4 regions of the Nonomuraea sp. NPDC059007 genome follow, and region 3 is predicted to be linked to each of the others. Evidence: riboswitches for the same ligand, from Rfam matches in the RefSeq annotation. Region 3 holds a riboswitch; each other region holds the start of a gene.
The links. Region 3 has a riboswitch for cobalamin ahead of ACFWY5_RS18460 (ribonucleoside-diphosphate reductase subunit alpha). Riboswitches for the same ligand answer to the same signal wherever they lie in the genome.
Positions count from the first base shown of each region.

Region 1: linked by a shared signal. The riboswitch ahead of ACFWY5_RS41115 (ABC transporter substrate-binding protein) and the one ahead of ACFWY5_RS18460 (ribonucleoside-diphosphate reductase subunit alpha) in region 3 are both predicted to bind cobalamin.
Region 2: linked by a shared signal. The riboswitch ahead of cobN (cobaltochelatase subunit CobN) and the one ahead of ACFWY5_RS18460 (ribonucleoside-diphosphate reductase subunit alpha) in region 3 are both predicted to bind cobalamin.
Region 4: linked by a shared signal. The riboswitch ahead of ACFWY5_RS49580 (ABC transporter substrate-binding protein) and the one ahead of ACFWY5_RS18460 (ribonucleoside-diphosphate reductase subunit alpha) in region 3 are both predicted to bind cobalamin.

Region 1 covers NZ_JBHYJD010000036.1:47,649-51,681, reverse strand. The annotation lists gene ACFWY5_RS41120 (FecCD family ABC transporter permease) at 1-366, opposite strand, end outside; gene ACFWY5_RS41115 (ABC transporter substrate-binding protein) at 363-1,544, opposite strand; cobalamin riboswitch at 1,676-1,872, opposite strand; gene ACFWY5_RS41110 ((2Fe-2S) ferredoxin domain-containing protein) at 1,931-2,314, opposite strand; gene ACFWY5_RS41105 (hypothetical protein) at 2,347-3,375, opposite strand; gene ACFWY5_RS41100 (MATE family efflux transporter) at 3,375-4,033, opposite strand, start outside.
Region 2 covers NZ_JBHYJD010000024.1:66,473-70,505, forward strand. The annotation lists gene ACFWY5_RS33605 (precorrin-8X methylmutase) at 1-316, opposite strand, end outside; gene ACFWY5_RS33610 (precorrin-3B synthase) at 313-1,458, opposite strand; cobalamin riboswitch at 1,450-1,655, shown strand; gene cobN (cobaltochelatase subunit CobN) at 1,686-4,033, shown strand, end outside.
Region 3 covers NZ_JBHYJD010000010.1:53,747-57,779, forward strand. The annotation lists gene ACFWY5_RS18455 (ribonucleotide-diphosphate reductase subunit beta) at 1-74, opposite strand, end outside; gene ACFWY5_RS18460 (ribonucleoside-diphosphate reductase subunit alpha) at 95-2,257, opposite strand; cobalamin riboswitch at 2,370-2,571, opposite strand; gene ACFWY5_RS18465 (Bug family tripartite tricarboxylate transporter substrate binding protein) at 2,596-3,522, opposite strand; gene ACFWY5_RS18470 (ArsR/SmtB family transcription factor) at 3,608-4,033, opposite strand, start outside.
Region 4 covers NZ_JBHYJD010000057.1:7,803-11,835, forward strand. The annotation lists gene ACFWY5_RS49570 (ABC transporter ATP-binding protein) at 1-153, opposite strand, end outside; gene ACFWY5_RS49575 (FecCD family ABC transporter permease) at 150-1,187, opposite strand; gene ACFWY5_RS49580 (ABC transporter substrate-binding protein) at 1,184-2,194, opposite strand; cobalamin riboswitch at 2,234-2,356, opposite strand; gene ACFWY5_RS49585 (PepSY domain-containing protein) at 2,483-3,094, shown strand; gene ACFWY5_RS49590 (fumarate reductase/succinate dehydrogenase flavoprotein subunit) at 3,129-4,033, opposite strand, start outside.

The DNA.
Region 1 (4,033 bases), on a different contig from region 3:
CGCACCGCCCATCCCGGTCGTGACCAGGGCGACACCCAGGCTGGCGCCCGAGCTGACGCCGAGGATGTACGGCTCGGCCAGTGGGTTGCGGAACAGCGTCTGCATCTGCACGCCCGCCGCCGCCAGGGCCGCTCCGGCCAGCGCCGCCGTGATGGCGCGCGGCAGCCGTACCGTCCACATGATCTCCTGAACGGCGGGGTGGGCGGCGGGAGAGCGGATCAGTGCGGCCAGCGCCTCGCCCAGCGGGACGGGTGTGGAGCCCAGCGTGACCGCCAGCGCGAACGCGGACGGGACCGCCGCCGTCATCGCGAGCAGAGCAAGCGCCCGGCGGCGGTAGGCCACTGGGACGACCGCGAGAGCCGTCACTTGGTCATCTTCTGGTAGAAGGCGAACTCGTGGCCGGGGGCGAGGTCGGGGTGGAGGATGGCGACCAGGTCAGCGAGGATCAGGTCGGGGCGGGCGACGCCGCGTTCGTAGAAGTCGTTGCCGCCGCCGGGTCCGAGCGCCTTGTTCGACGACCAGATCTCGCCCGAGGTGAAGGCGGCGAACTTGGCGTAGCGCGGGTCGGCCTTCTCCACGTCCGATAGGCCCTTCCACTCAGCGGCGGTCGCGAGCCAGACCTTGGCGTCCTTGGCCTTGGCCAGCACCGCCTCCAGGTCCAGCGTGCTGCTGCCGGGGCCGGGGGTGTCGGCCCAGGCGTAGCTGCCACCCGCGTCCTTGATCAGCTGGGCGACGTAGCTGCCGCCGTTGGCGATCGACCACTGACCCTCGTACATCTGGCCGGGCAGCACCGTCACCGGCGTGACCGCCTTGACCTTGCCCGTCAGCGCCCGGTAGTCGCTCTCGATCTTGTCGAACACCTGGGTCGCCTGCTGCTCGGTGCCGGTCAGCGCGGCCATCAGCTTGATCCATTCGGCGCGGCCCAGCGGGGAGCTCTCCAGCCACTCGGCGTTGGCGACGATCTTGACACCTGCCTGGCGCAATGGGCCGTAGGCCTTGTCCTCGGTGCCGCCGGTCATCAGCACGCCCGGCTTGGCGGCGATGACCTTCTCGGTGTCGACCTCCTGACCCTTGGCGTACTCGGTGATGGCGCCCTCCTTCACCTTCGCCAGCACCTGTGCCGAGGTGATGAACCCGGCGGAGGCCACGCCTTTGAGCCGGTCGAGCACGCCGAGTTCCGTGACGAAGGGCAGGTGTGTGGTGGAGGCCGAATACAGCGACTCGATGGGGGTCTCGACCACGGTGGCCCCGGCCACCTTCGGGTCGGGCGTGCCGCAGCGCAGCAGCACGTACGTCTCCGGCTTGGCACCGGGTGTGGGCTGCTTGACGGTGATCGTCTGGTAGTGCCTGGCGTAGGTGAGGGTGAAGTTGCCGGCGTGCTTCAGCGTCTGCTTGGCCGGGAAGTAGTCCTTGGCCGGGTCATAGGCGGTGACGCAGCGGCCGTCGGCGGCGGCCGATGGCCTGACGGGCTGGGCCGTACCCGCGCAGCCGGTGACGAGCGCGAGGGCGAGCAGTGCTCCGCCGACAGGGCGAAAGAAACCCAACGGATTCTCCTGGAGGGGAAGGCCGCGACCGCCATTCCTCGACAGCGATCACGGCGTGCGAGGGGGCGGCGCTCCAGGAGGGAGACGGTCGTGCTCACGGTCCATCCTCTCTTGGGGAGATCCGCCCCAATTTCTCGAGGAGGCGACCGCGTGAGTCTCCTGGCTCTCGGGTCAGCGCCTACCCCGGCCTTCCCACCCACGAGAGGCAGTGGCATTGTCGGGGCACGCTCGCCGATCACAGTGGCGGGACCGCGCCGGATTCACACCGGCTTCCTCGTTCCGCCGTCGCCTACGCCGATATCGTCGCACACGTCTTCAGGACTTATCCGGGCGAAGCCGTGTCGAGGGGAACCGGCCTTGACCAGCCCACGATTCCTCGTGCACGACTAGGACTCTCCAAGAAACGCAATGAGCTCGGTCCGGTCCGATGCCCGTGGGCGAAGACGTCGAGGCGGTGTGAAGCGGTGCAGTTCGAGGATGGGCGGCAGCGGGACCAGTCCTGGGCCGCCGGCGCTGATCCAGTCGGCGACGTCCGTGGTGGCGCCCTCGTCGTTGACCAGCGCAAGCCACACCGGACGACCGCCGGCGGCCCGCCCCTCCGGCGTCGGCTGCACGATGACGACGTTGGCCTGGTCGCACACGTCGAGGCAGTCGGTGACGCGGACGTCGGAGACCTCCGCCAGCCGGCGGATCTGCTCGTCATGGTCGAGGGCGGGCACCTTCCGGACGCTGCCGCAGCAGCAGTCCCGGCACACGGTGATCCTTTTCACGGATTCCTTTCATGAGTACGACAGGGTGTGACTCAGCAGCGCTCGCCGCCCCCACCGGCACGCCAGGAGTAGCAGGCGGGGATCATGACCGGGTTCAGCGAGATCAGCCGGACGCTCCGGCCGATCGGAGTGGGAAAGTCGACGCCGACACACCAGGGCTTGGGGGTGTCGCCGCTGCAGTTGGGGCTCTCTCTCTTGATACGCAACGCCTGTGCGGTGAGGTTCATGTGCGACAGTACGGCGCCGCCGTGGCCGCCCCAGGTGTCGACGGTGTAGGTCGTCCCGCCGTTGAGCTGGTGGGCGTTCCAGGAGCCGACGGTCATGTCCTGGGTGTTGCAGGGGTCGCTGGCGTTGGTGTCGAAGTAGGCGCCGGGCAGGTTGCTGGACCACCCCAGCCCACCGTTGCGCAGGATCCAGAAGTCGTTGTCGTTGCAGCCGCCGTTGACGGACAACACCTTGGTGTCGTGCTCGTAGGCGTAGAAACTGTAGCCGGAGCCGTAGGCGCCGTTGCTGTTGCTCAGGCCGAAGAAGGAGTGGCGGATGCCGCGGTGGCCCTGCTGGTTCAGCGCGAGGGTCATGCCCCGGTCGGGCACGTCGAGTTCGGCGGCGACCGCCGCGGAGACGGGCTGGGGGCGGACCGCGCTCACCCTGTCGTCGATCACGGTGACGGGTGTGGTGGACGGGACGGCCGTCTCCGCGGTCACGTAGCCCTTCAGGACGTTCTTGACCTGGGCGGCGGCCTGAGCGGGCACGCGGAGCGCGTCGATGTACAGCGGCTTGCGCTCGCTGAGGTTCCACGTGTCTTCGAACGTGGTCAGTGCGGCTGCCACGCTGCCCTCGGGGGCCAGATAGCCGCCGCGGAACTCGCCTCGATCACCACCGAGAATCTCCAGCGCCGTCGTGCTCAACGATCCCAGCTCCTGCCGCAGGTGCGCGACGGGTGTGGGCGTGAGCTTGAGGACGAGCGTGTCAGGTGTCTCGGCCTGAGCGACCGGGCTCGCGAACGCGGCCATGAGGGCCGTGGCCGCGACGACCACAGCGGTCCGATGTGCTAATGACATCATTCTCCCCGTTCGTTGGTTGTTGACATCACCAAGCCGCGCCGGGCACGCAACCCCACAAGCACGGCCAGGAGGATCGCGAAGGCGTTCCACGCCAGGTAGATCCCGGGCAGCCCGAGGCCGAGGGTCAGGCCGAGCAGCCAGGAGAGCGGGATGAGCAGCAGGTAGTCGCAGGCGACGTTCGCCAGCATCACCGAGCGGGTGTCGCCCTGGGCGCGCAGGAAGCTGCCGGAGGCCATCGCGGGCACCATGGGCGCCAGGCTCAGCATGGCCAGCGGCACCACCTGCCAGGCCAGCGCGACGACCTCGGGGTTGTCGCTGAACCACGACAGGACGGTGGTACCGCCGAGCAGGAGCAACCCGGCCGGCACGGCGAAGACGATCAGCAGCAGCCGGGTCCCGGTGCGCCGCCAGTGCACCGCCCGGTCCGTCTGGCCCGCGCCGATCTCCTGCCCGGCCAGGATGACGATGGATGCCGAAGCCGAGGCCATCACGGTGAAGACGATGAGCAGCAGATTGTCCACGATCCGGTACGCGGCCAGCTCCGGGGTGCCCATCCGGGCGGCGAAGCCGGCGAGGAGCGCCTCGTTGAGGTAGCCGACGCCCATCGCGCTCATCTCCGGCCAGCCGATGCGCCACAGGTCCCGTGCCACGGGCC
Region 2 (4,033 bases), on a different contig from region 3:
GCTCGGCCACGCCGGGCGCGCCGAGGGTGCAGATCACCTCGTTGCCGGCGGGCAGCCTGCTCCTGGTCACGCCGGAGGCCACCATCATGGCGTCGCACAGGATCGGCGCCCCGGCCCCGAGCGCCGTACGCGCGTCCCCGACCACGTTCGGCGACCAGCCGAGGTCGCCGACCAGGTCGGTCATCCCGCACGAGTGGATCATCCGCACCGCCACCTGGGCCACGTCGGCCGGGAGCCCGGACAGGTCCGTCTCGGCGCGGATGGTGGCGAACGACCGCCGGTAGATCTCGGCGCCGTCGCGTATGTAGTCGCTCACTTCTGCCTTTCTTGGTATCCGTCGCCGGTCGCGACCATCTCGATGACCCGGCCCTTGGGCAGGCCGCAGCGGCGCTCGCAGCCCGCCCAGTGGACGGGCAGTTCCGGGCGGCGCTCACGGGCGGCCACCCACTGGGCGGCGTCGTGCTGGACGTCGGCCAGGGACTTGGCGCAGCCGGGGCTGCCGGTGCACGCGCTCACCCCTGTCCAGGGCGAGTCCGGGTCGGTGACCAGGCCGGATCCGGTCAGGTCGGGCGCTTCGGCGAGGTCGAGGAGCACGACGGTACGCCACGGCGTGAGCCGTACCGGGACATCGAGGGTGGCGAGCAGGCGCGCCTGGGCCGCGGTGAGCCGCCCGAGCGGGACCACGGCCTCGACCGCCACCCGGCCGTCCGGCAGCGCGATCACCCCGGCCCCGCGCGCCCGCACCGGGGACGCGCTCGCGGCGGTGCCGGCCTGGACGCGCGTGGCGGTGAGGCGCGTGGCGGTGAGGCGCGCTGCGGTGAGGTGGGTGGCGGTGAGGTGGGTGGCGATGCGGGCGGGCCCGTCGGGGAGTTCGGCGATGCGCCAGGCGCCGCTGTCCGCGCGCTCGGCCAGGAAGGCTCGCGCGGCGGCCAGGAGGGTGTCCACCCCGGCGCCGGGGATCGCGAAGGGCGTACCGGCCAGCAGGATGCCGTCCTCGACCAGGGTGACGTCGGCGCCCAGCGAGGTGACGTCACCGCCGCCGTCGTCCAGGGCGAACAGGAAGCGGCCCGGCAGCTCGGCCAGGGCGGGGTCGGCGCACAGGGCGCGGTCCAGGGCCTCGACGAGGGGGTGGGTGGCGAAGCCGGTCAGCCGCCCGCCGAGCGGCGAGGCGACGATGTTGCGCACCCGCTCGTGCGTCGGCGAGGGCAGCAGGCCCACCGCGGCCATCCGATCGGCGAAGATCGCCGGAGATTCCACTGCGCGCACCTGGACGTTGGCGCGCGAGGTCAGCTCGATCCCGCTCGTGCAGAAGGCGGCCAGTTCACGGAGCTGAGCTGGGGTGATGGCACCGCCGGGCAGGCGGATCCTGGCCAGCGGGCCGTCCGCGGCGGCGTGCGTCTGTAGCGCTCCCGGACAGGCATCTGGGCGGAGACGTCCGGAAAAGTCGGCTATGGACACGATGAGGATGGTAACGCCAGTAGGCTCACCCTTAGGCGACGGCAATGGGAGGAAGCCGGTGAGAAACCGGCGCGGTCCCGCCACTGTGACCGGGAAGCGAACCCCACCACAGGCCACTGTCCAGCGATGGGCGGGAAGGCCGGGGTGAGCATCGATCCGGGAGCCAGGAGACTCCTGCCGTCGCGACACCTGCGAACGGGGCGAGGACCCCGAGGGAGGACTGCGGCGTGCCTGGCGTTCTGCTGCTCTCTACATCCGACACCGACCTGCTGAGCGCGCGCGCCAGCGGCGCGGACTACCGCCTGGGCAACCCCGCCAGGTTGCTCACCGACGACCTGCCCGCGCTCGTGGACGGCGTCGACCTGATCGTGGTCCGGCTGCTCGGCGGCCGCCGCGCGTGGGAGGAAGGCCTCGACGCGCTGCTCGCCGGTCCACGCCCGGTCGTCGTGCTCGGCGGCGAGCAGGCCCCCGACGCCGAGCTGATGGAGCTGTCCACGGTGAGCGCGGGCGTCGTCGCCGAAGCGCACGCCTACCTCGCGCACGGCGGCCCCGCCAACCTCGCCGAGCTGCACGGCTTCCTGTCCGACACGGTCCTCCTGACCGGGTACGGCTTCGCCCCGCCGGCCCCCATGCCCTCCTGGGGCCCGCTGGAGCGCGACTCCAAGGCCACCGAGGGCCCCGTGATCGGCGTCCTGTACTACCGGGCCCACCACGTGGCCGGCAACACCGCGTTCGTGGAGTCCCTGTGCCAGGCGATCGAGGAGACCGGCGGCCGGCCGCTGCCGGTGTACTGCTCCTCGCTCAGAACAGCGGAGCCCGCGCTTCTGGATGTCCTGCGCACCGCCGACGCCCTGGTCGTGACCGTCCTGGCGGCGGGCGGCTCCCGTCCGGCCACCGCGGGCGCGGGCGGCGACGACGAGGCGTGGGACGTCGGCGCGCTGGCCACCCTGGACGTCCCGATCCTACAAGGACTCTGCCTGACCAGCGGCAAGAAGGAGTGGGAGGACAACGACGACGGCCTGTCCCCGCTCGACGCCGCCTCGCAGGTGGCCATCCCCGAGTTCGACGGCCGGATCATCACGGTGCCGTTCTCGTTCAAGGAGATCGACGAGGACGGCCTGACCGTCTACACGGCCGACCCGGAGCGGGCCCGCCGCGTGGCCGGGATCGCGGTGCGCCACGGCCTGCTCAGGCACACGCCGCCGGCCGAGCGGCGGCTCGTGGTCATGCTGTCGGCGTACCCGACCAAGCACTCCCGGGTCGGCAACGCGGTCGGCCTGGACACCCCCGCGAGCACGGTCCGGCTGCTGGCCAGGCTGGCCGAGGCCGGCTACGACCTCGGCGAAGGCTTCCCCGGGGTCGCCGAGCAGGACGGCGACGCGCTCATCCACGCGCTGATCGCCGCCGGCGGTCAAGACCAGGACTGGCTGACCGAGGAGCACCTGGCGGGGAACCCGGTGCGCATCCCCGCCGCCGACTACGAGCGCTGGTACCGCACGCTGCCCGCGGACCTGCGCGCCGGCATGGAGCGGCACTGGGGTACGCCGCCCGGCGAGCTGTTCGTCCACGAGGGCGACATCGTGCTGGCGGCCCTGCGCGCGGGCAACGTGGTGGTCATGGTCCAGCCGCCGCGCGGCTTCGGCGAGAACCCGATCGCCATCTACCACGACCCCGACCTGCCGCCCAGCCACCACTACCTGGCCGCCTACCGCTGGCTCTCGGCGGACTTCGGCGCGCACGCGATGGTGCACGTGGGCAAGCACGGCAACCTGGAGTGGCTGCCCGGCAAGTCGGCCGGGATGTCGGCCTCCTGCGGCACCGACGCCGCGATCGGCGACCTGCCGCTCATCTACCCGTTCCTGGTCAACGACCCGGGCGAGGGTACGCAGGCCAAGCGGCGGGCGCACGCGGTGCTGGTGGACCACATGGTGCCGCCGATGGCCAGGGCCGAGTCCTACGGCGACATCGCCCGCCTGGAACAACTCCTGGACGAGCACGCCTCCATCGCCGCCATGGACCCGGCCAAGCTGCCCGCGATCAGGGCGCAGATCTGGACGCTGATCCAGGCCGCCCGGCTCGACCACGACCTGGGGATGGCCGACCGGCCGCACGACACCGAGTTCGACGACTTCATCCTGCACGTGGACGGCTGGCTGTGCGAGGTGAAGGACGCGCAGATCCGCGACGGCCTGCACGTGCTCGGCCAGGCGCCGGAGGGGCCGGCCCGGGTGGGGCTGGTGCTGGCGATCCTGCAGGCCAGGCAGATGTGGGCGGGCAAGGAAGCACTGCCGGGCCTGCGCCAGGCGCTCGGGCTGACCGAGGACGGCACCGCGTCGCTGAAGGACGTGGACCGGGTCGAGGCCACCGCCCGCGCGCTGGTGGAGGCGATGGAGGAACGCGGCTGGACGGTGGAGGCCGCCGCGGCCGTGGCGCCCGGCCCCGAGGTGGAGAGCGTCCTCCGCTTCGCCGCCACCGAGGTCGTGCCCAGGCTGGCGCGTACCACCGACGAGATCGACCACGTCCTGCACGCCCTGAACGGCGGCTACGTCCCCGCCGGCCCCAGCGGTTCGCCGCT
Region 3 (4,033 bases):
TCGTAGAAGTCGGGGTAGCGCATCGGACGGAGCGTCAGGTCCATTCCGGGGTCTAGCAGCATGCTGTGTTTCATGGTTCCTTCGCTTCGCTCAGTCACTGGCACGCCTCGCAGTACTCGGGGTTCTCCAGGGAGCAGGCGACCGCTTCCTGGACGGGGGTCGTCTGAACGGTGGTCTGCGCGATCCGGGTGGCCGGTCGTGAGCGCAGGTAATAGGTGGTCTTGATGCCCTTCTTCCAGGCATAGGCGTACATCGAGGAGAGCTTGCCGATGGTGGGCGTGGCCATGAACAGGTTCAGCGACTGCGACTGGTCGATGTACGGCGTGCGCGCCGCGGCCAGGTCGATCAGCGCCTTCTGCGGCAGCTCCCACGCGGTGCGGTAGAGCACCTTCAGCTCATCCGGGATGCCGGGGATGTCCTGGACGGAGCCGTCGGCGCGCTTGATGGCGTCGCGCATGTCCTGCGTCCACAGCCCGCGCTCCTGAAGGTCACGCACCAGATACCGGTTGACCTGCAGGAACTCACCCGACAGCGTCTCGCGCTTGAACACGTTGGACACCTGCGGCTCGATGCACTCGTAGCACCCGGCGATGGAGGCGATCGTCGCCGTCGGCGCGATGGCGATCATGAGCGAGTTGCGCAGCCCGGTCTCGGCGATCCTGGCGCGCAGCGCGTCCCAGCGCTCGGAGGCGCCGACGCCGTAGTGGTCGGGGTGCAGCACGCCCTGGGCGGCGCGGGTGTCGTCGTAGGACGGGTGCCTGCCCCGCTCGACGGCCAGGTCGGAGGAGGTGGCGTAGGCGGCGAGGGCGATCTCCTCGGCGATCCTGGTGGACAGCGCCAGCGCCTCGGGCGAGTCGAACGGCAGCCGCAGCGCGAAGAACACGTCGGCCAGGCCCATGACGCCGAGCCCGATCGGCCGCCACCGCTTGTTCGCCTTCTCGGCCTCGGGCGTCGGGTAGAAGCCCAGGTCGATGGTGCGGTCGAGGAAGCGCACCGCGGTGCGGACGGTGCCGGCCAGCCGTTCCCAGTCCAGGCCGGTGCCGGTGACGTGGGCGGCCAGGTTGACCGAGCCGAGGTTGCAGACCGCGGTCTCGCCGTCGCTGGTCACCTCCAGGATCTCGGTGCACAGGTTGGACAGGTGGATGACGTTCTCCGGCCTGGCCGTCTGGTTGGAGACGCGGTTGGCGGCGTCCTTGAAGGTCATCCAGCCGTTGCCGGTCTGGGCGAGCGTGCGCATCATCCGGCCGTACAGGGTGCGGGCCGGCATCTGCCGCGTGTACAGGCCCTGCTCCTCGGCGGCGCGGTAGGCGGTGTCGAAGGCGTCGCCGTACAGGTCGGTGAGGTGCGGGACCGTCTTGGGGTCGAACAGCGACCACATGCCGTCGGACTCCACGCGGCGCATGAACTCGTCCGGCACCCAGTTGGCGAGGTTCAGGTTGTGGGTACGGCGGGCGTCCTCACCGGTGTTCTCCCGCAGCTCCAGGAACTCCTCGATGTCGGCGTGCCAGGTCTCCAGGTAGACGCAGGCCGCGCCCTTGCGCCGGCCGCCCTGGTTGACGGCGGCGACGGAGGAGTCCAGCGTGCGCAGCCACGGCACGATGCCGTTGGAGTGCCCGTTCGTGCCCTTGATGAGCGATCCGCGCGAGCGGACCCGGGTCCAGGAGATGCCGATGCCACCGGCGTACTTGGACAGGCGGGCGACCTGCCCGTACCGGTCGTAGATGGACTCCAGCTCGTCCCGGGGCGAGTCCAGCAGGAAGCACGACGACAGCTGCGGCCGGCGGGCGCCGGAGTTGAACAACGTGGGAGAAGAGGGCAGATAGGACAACGTGGACATCAACGCGTACAGCTCGGCGGCCTCGCCGACCGTCTGGGACAGGCCGCAGGCGACGCGGAGCATGAAGTGCTGCGGGCGCTCCAGCACCTTGCGGCTCTCGGGGTGGCGCAGCAGGTAGCGGTCGTAGACCGTGCGCAGGCCGAAGTACTCGAACCGCTCGTCGGCGTCGGCGTCGATGAGCGCGTCCAGCTGTTCACGATTTCGCCGGACGAAGTCGGCGAGCGCGTCCTGGATCAGCCCGGCCGCGTGCGTGGCGGCGATGGAGTCCGAGAACGAGCGGACACCGTGGCCGGCCGCCTCGTCGGCGATCTCTTCGGCCAGCAGCCGCGCGGCGACCCGGGAGTTGGCCGGGTCGGCGATCACGCGCGCCGCCGCCTCCTCGATGGCCAGCCGCCGATCCATCTCAACGATCTGCGTCACGTGCAACACTCCTCGCGAGCGAGCTTTCCCCCTGCGAAGGCACGCGAGAGCGCACGCGGCAAGCACGGAGATCCCCCGGCCGCGCAGCCCCCGGGCCCTCCCTCGAGGCCCAATGGACAAGACAACCGCTGGCAGGTCTTCGGGCTCGCGGGCGTCTCAACGCGTGAGTCCTACTGGCCGTCGCTTCCCGGACCTGGGTCCAGTGCTCATGACGGCGGTCGTTCCCGCTTACCGCTGCGGGGCAGCCCTGGAATCGCACCAGGTTCCCTTTTGCTCCGCCTCCGGGGAGGCGAACCAGCGACAGTGCAGGATCCTACATCTAGTGGCCGATCCCGCAACTATCCCCGGTATGTTGTGCTCGGCGTGTCGAGCATGCCGAGTTCACGGAGTACTCTGCGGGTACGGGCGGACTCGGTGGCCAGCCACGTGGCGAAGTCGTCGCCGCTGAGCGGGATGGCCTCCCAGCCCCCGTTACGGCAGGCCTCGTGCCACGGCGCCGACCGGGTCGCGTCCTCCATCATGCGCACCGCGGCGCCCCGCCGTTCGCCGTCCATCGCGGCGGGCCCGACCACCGCGCACCAGTCGGCGAAGTCGACCCGCACCCCGCACTCCAGGAGCGTCGGGGCATCGACGCCGGGGACCCGGGCGGCCGAGGAGACGGCCAGCGGCCTGATCCGGCCGGAGTCGAGCCGGGCCCGCCAGTCGCGCAGCCGCCCGGTGGCCGCCGCGACCTTGCCGCCCTGCATGGCCGCCGCCACCTCCTGGGCGCCCGGGTAGCCGGTGTAGTCGATCTTCCTGACGTCCACGCCGAGCCCCTGCGCGACCAGGCCGAACAGCAGGTGATCGGGCTCGCCCAGGGGCCCGCCGGCCAGGTAGGTGCGCTCCGGCTGGGCCAGCAGGTGGGCGGCGAAGGCGTCGAAGTCCTTGAGCCGCGAGTTGGCCGGCACCACCAGCACCTCGACGTTGCCGGTGAGCCTGGCCAGCGGCGTGGTGGTGACGTGCATGGGGCGCTGGTCGTTCAGCTCGGCGGCGGCCAGCGCGGGCAGGCCGGTGACGGTGACCGTGGTCGTGCCGCCCGTGCCGGTGGCGGGGTAGCCGGTCCTGCGCAGGGTGCGGTAGAGAGCCTGCGCGACCGGGGCCCATCGCTCACCGCCGGGGACGACGCCGACGGGGCCGAGGCCGTGCGCGCCGCCACCCGCGGTGGCGCATCCGGAGGCACAGGCGGCCAGGCCGAGCCCGAGTGCGAAGAACTGCCGACGCCGCATGATGCCCCTCCCCGAACCCCGCGAGACCTCCCATTACATGAGGTTATTGGCAGATCACACGGTGTTACACATCGGGGGGCACTCTTCACGTATCATCGGCCGGCAGCGCGAACATCCTGATGTAGAGCGGGCGGGCGTCCGGGGGCGCGTCGTCGGCCCGGTGGCCGTACTTGGCCAGCAGCGCGATGTACTCCTCGAAGAAGGCGTCGAGATCCTGCTTGGTCATCCGGCCGAACCCCCGCGAGGCCTTGGCCCAGTCGGGGTCGCGCCGGTAGGCGGCCCCGAAGCGGTCCAGCAGCGCACGGTCCTCGGCCATGCCGATGCGGTAGAACTCCTCCAGCACCGCGCGGCTCTCCGGCGCCACGTCGCGGAAGTTCGGCGTGCGGATGTCGCGTGGCATGTCGGCCTTGCGCCACCAGCGCTCGCGGCCGGCCGAGCGCTCGGGGATCTCCTCGATGAAGCCGTACTTCTCCAGCTGGCGCAGGTGGTAGCTGGTCGTGCCGGTCTTGGC
Region 4 (4,033 bases), on a different contig from region 3:
GAAGGTCCGCAGGAGGGTGGACTTACCCGCCCCGTTCGGGCCCACGAGCGCGACGAGCTCCCCCGGCGCGGCGGCCAGGGTGACCTCGCTGACCAGGGCCCGCCCGTTCACCACGACGCTCACGCCTTCGGCGCGCAGCTCACCGGGGGTCATCGGGCCGCCTTTCTCCGCATGAGCCACAGGAAGAACGGCCCGCCCGTCACCGCGGTCAGGATGCCGATCGGGATCTCCTCGGGGGCGATGAGACTGCGGGCGGCGAGGTCGGCGGCGATCAGGAAGGCGGCGCCCATCAGCGCGGCGGCCGGCAGCGCCCGCCGGTGGTCGGCGCCGACCAGCAGCCTCACCACGTGCGGCATCATCAGCCCGACGAACCCGATCGCCCCGCTGACCGCGACGATCGCGCCGATCATCAGCGCCACGAGCACGAACATCGCGCCGCGGAAGCGGTGCACGTCCAGCCCGAGCGCGGCGGCGGCCTCCTCCCCCGCCAGCAGCAGGTTGAGCGGACGGCTGACGCCCAGCAGCACGGCGGTGCCGAGCAGCACCGCGGCCGCCGGGACCCAGAGCAGGTCCCAGGTGGTGCCGGCCAGGCCGCCCAGCATCCAGCGCAGCGCCGAGTCGGCCTTGTGCGGGTCGTTGGAGGTGACGATGAGGAAGCTGGCCACGGCCGACAGCACCTCGGCCGTGGCGACTCCGGCCAGCACCAGCCGGATCGTGGTCATCCGGCCGCCCGCCCTGGCCAGGCCGTACACGAGGAAGAGCGCGAGGAGGGCGCCGGCGAAGGCGGCCAGGGGCAGTGTCAGCGCGCCGAACACCGACAGGTTGAGCACCATCACGGAGACCGCGCCGACGGTGCCGCCGGAGGAGACGCCGAGCAGCATCGGGTCGGCCAGCGGGTTGCGCACCAGCGCCTGCAGGGCCATGCCGCAGACCGACAGCCCGGCGCCGACGACCGCGCAGAGCAGCACGCGCGGCAGCCGTACGTTCATGACGATCGTCTCGCGCACGGCCGGCCAGGTGGGCTCGCCCAGCGGCAGCCGGAGCCGGTGCAGCAGGATCGACCAGACCTCCCCGAACGGCAGCCCGACCGACCCGGCCGCGACGCCCGCCGTCGCGGCCAGCAGCAGTAGCGCGGCGAGCACCGCGAGGATCAGCGGGTACGGCGCACGCCGTACCGCCTGCGTCACTTGAACCGGTCCGGATGGATCTGCCGGGCGAGCGCCTCCACCCCGGCCGGCACCCGCACCCCGAGGACCGCCGACGACAGGGGCAGCACGGCGAATCGTTGCTTCTTGATCGCGGGCACGTCCTTGAGCGCCGGGCTGGCCAGCAGGAACTTCTTCTTGGCCTCGACCGTGGTCTGGCCGTAGTCGTAGATGACGATGATCTCGGGCGCGCGTTCGGCGACCTGCTCGAAGGAGACGTTTCCCCAGGCCTTGGGCAGGTCGGCGAAGAGGTTGGCGCCGCCGGCCAGCTTGATCATCTCGTTGCCGATCCCGGCGCCGCCCGCGGTGAAGGCGGTCTTGTCGCCGGAGTCGTAGACGAACACCTTGGCCGGCTCGACGTCGCCGAGCTTCTTCTTGACGCCGTCCAGGACGGTGCGCATGGCGGTGACCTGCCGCTCCGCGCGCTCGCCGACGCCGAAGACGCGGCCGATGGTACGGATCTCCTCCTCGGCCTGGGCCGCGGTGACCGGGCCGTTCGGGCACTCCTCGGAGTTGACGTGGGTGTCGATGCCGGACTTGGCCAGCACGTCCCGGCCGCGGCCCTCCTTGGCGTCGAAGGCGCTCTCGAAACCGCCGTAGACGAAGTCCGGCTCGGCCGAGAGCAGCGCCTCGAAGGAGGGGTACTCCTTGGCCAGTACCTTGATCCGGTCATATGCGGCCTTGTACTCGGGCAAGATCGCGTCATCGAGGTAAGCGGTGCCCGCCATCGACTTCTCCAGCCCGAGCGCGAGCATGATCTCGGTGGCGTGCTGGTTGAGCGCGACGGCCCGGCGGGGCGGCCGTTCGTAGGTGGTGCTGACGCCGCAGCTCACGACGGTGACGGGGAATCCGGCGGGGGCTCCGGCCGCCTGCTCGGCGGCGGGTGCGGGGGTGCTCGCACAGCCGGCCAGCAGGGCCGAGGCGACGAGCAGGGGTACGAGCGCGCGCGGGCTCGCGGGGAAGGACATGCCGTCCACCGTTCCTCTCATGGGGAGATCCGCCCCAAGGTCGTGAGGTGGCGACCGCGTGAGTCTCCTGGCTCTCGGGTCAACGCTCACCCCGGCCTTCCCGCCCGCGGGGGCAGTGGCTTCGTCGGGGCTCGCTCGCCGATCACAGTGGCGGGACCGCGCCGGGTTCACACCGGCTTCCTCGATCCGCCGTCGCCTATTTCGGGATCTATCGTGGCATATCCGGAGCGCTGCCCGCCCGGCCGTACGTCTTCATGATCTACTGACCTGCGGGAATGCCTAGGAGATATTCGGGGCAGCGTGCACGTCATGGGGGAAAATTCTAAGAAGTACGCTATTCGCGCGGCCGCGGCCGCCGCCGCGCTGTTCACGATCGCGGCCTGCGGTTCCGGGGGCGCCCAGAACACCGCCGGCCTCGCCGTCCAGAGTCCTGCCACACCGCCGGCCGATCCCAGCGACATGGGCTCGCCGGGCGCCGGTACCGGTGCCGACGACATCAAGAAGGCGGGCGAGGCCGCGCTGGCCTCCGTCGAAGGTACGGTCACCGGCCTGGACTCCGACAACGGCGTGTGGAAGGTCACCGTCATCGGCGCGGACGGCGCCGAGAGCAAGGTCCGGGTCGACGCGATGACCTGGAAGGTCGTCGGCACGCCGTCCGCGGAGGCCGACGACGACGCGGAGAAGGCCAAGCACAAGGCGCGTGCCGAGGCGGCCAAGACCAGCTACTCCGACGCCGCGGAGAAGGTCGCCGGCGAGTACCCGGACGGCAAGATCACCGAGCTGTCCCTGGACAGGGACAACGGCACGGTGGTCTGGGAGGCCGACGTGACCGCCGCCGACGGCACCAAGGCGAAGGTCAAGGTCAACGCGGACGACGGCAGCGTGGTCTCGCCGTCGGCCGAGCCGGAATCGACCGGCTGACCGGCCTGAGGGATGGAGAGGCGGCGTGGCGGCGCTACCCGGCCAGCGCCCGTCGCGCGTAAGCGCGCACGTCGGCGTCCGGATCGCCCAGCGCCGCCTCCAGCGCCGCGCCCGCTGCCGCCGTGCCGGCCCAGCGGGTCAGCGCCAGCACGGCCGCCTTGCGCACGTCGAGGTTCTCGTCCGACAGCGCCGCCACGAGCGGCGGCAGCGCGCTGGCGCGGTCGGCGGCGGCGAGCGCGCGGGCCGCGCCCACCCGCACCTGCCACCGCGGGTCGTCCATCGCCTGTACGGCCGCCGCCACCAGCGGCCCGCCCGCACCGGCCGACGACTCCAGGGCGGCGGCCCTGACCAGCGGGTCGGCGTCGGCGGCCAGCGTCTCCAGCACGGGCGCGGGCTTGCCGATGATGCCGAGCCCCTTGGCCACCCAGACCCGTACCTCCCGCGACGGGTCACCGGCGGCGGCTGCCACCATGTCGGGCTCGTCCAGCGAGACCAGGCCGCGGATGGCCTCGATGCGCACCCGGTGGTCGGCGTCGGCGGTCGCGGCGGCGAAGACGTCTCTGCCGCCCAGGCGCAGCGCGCGCAGCAGGTCCAGGGCGGTGGCGCGGACGAGCGCGTCGCCGCCGGCCAGCGCCGCGTCCAGGGCGAGAGGCGGGCGGAGCACCTCGGCGAGCTCGCGCAGGCCGGTGGCGGCGGCCCGGCGCACCGTGCCGTGCTCGTCGGCGAGGGCGGCGACCAGGGCGGGGCCGGCGCCGTCGGGGACGGTCTCGGTGAGGGTGGCGATCGCGGCCCTGCGCACCTTGGGGTCGGGGTCGGCCAGGTAGGGGGCGAGCTGCTCGGTGGTGGGATGTTGCTCGGCCAGGCGATGCAGTTCGAGTATGCGCGGGGAGCGGCGGCCCACGCCGGTGCGCCCGGTGGTGACGGGGGCGGCCCGCCGTA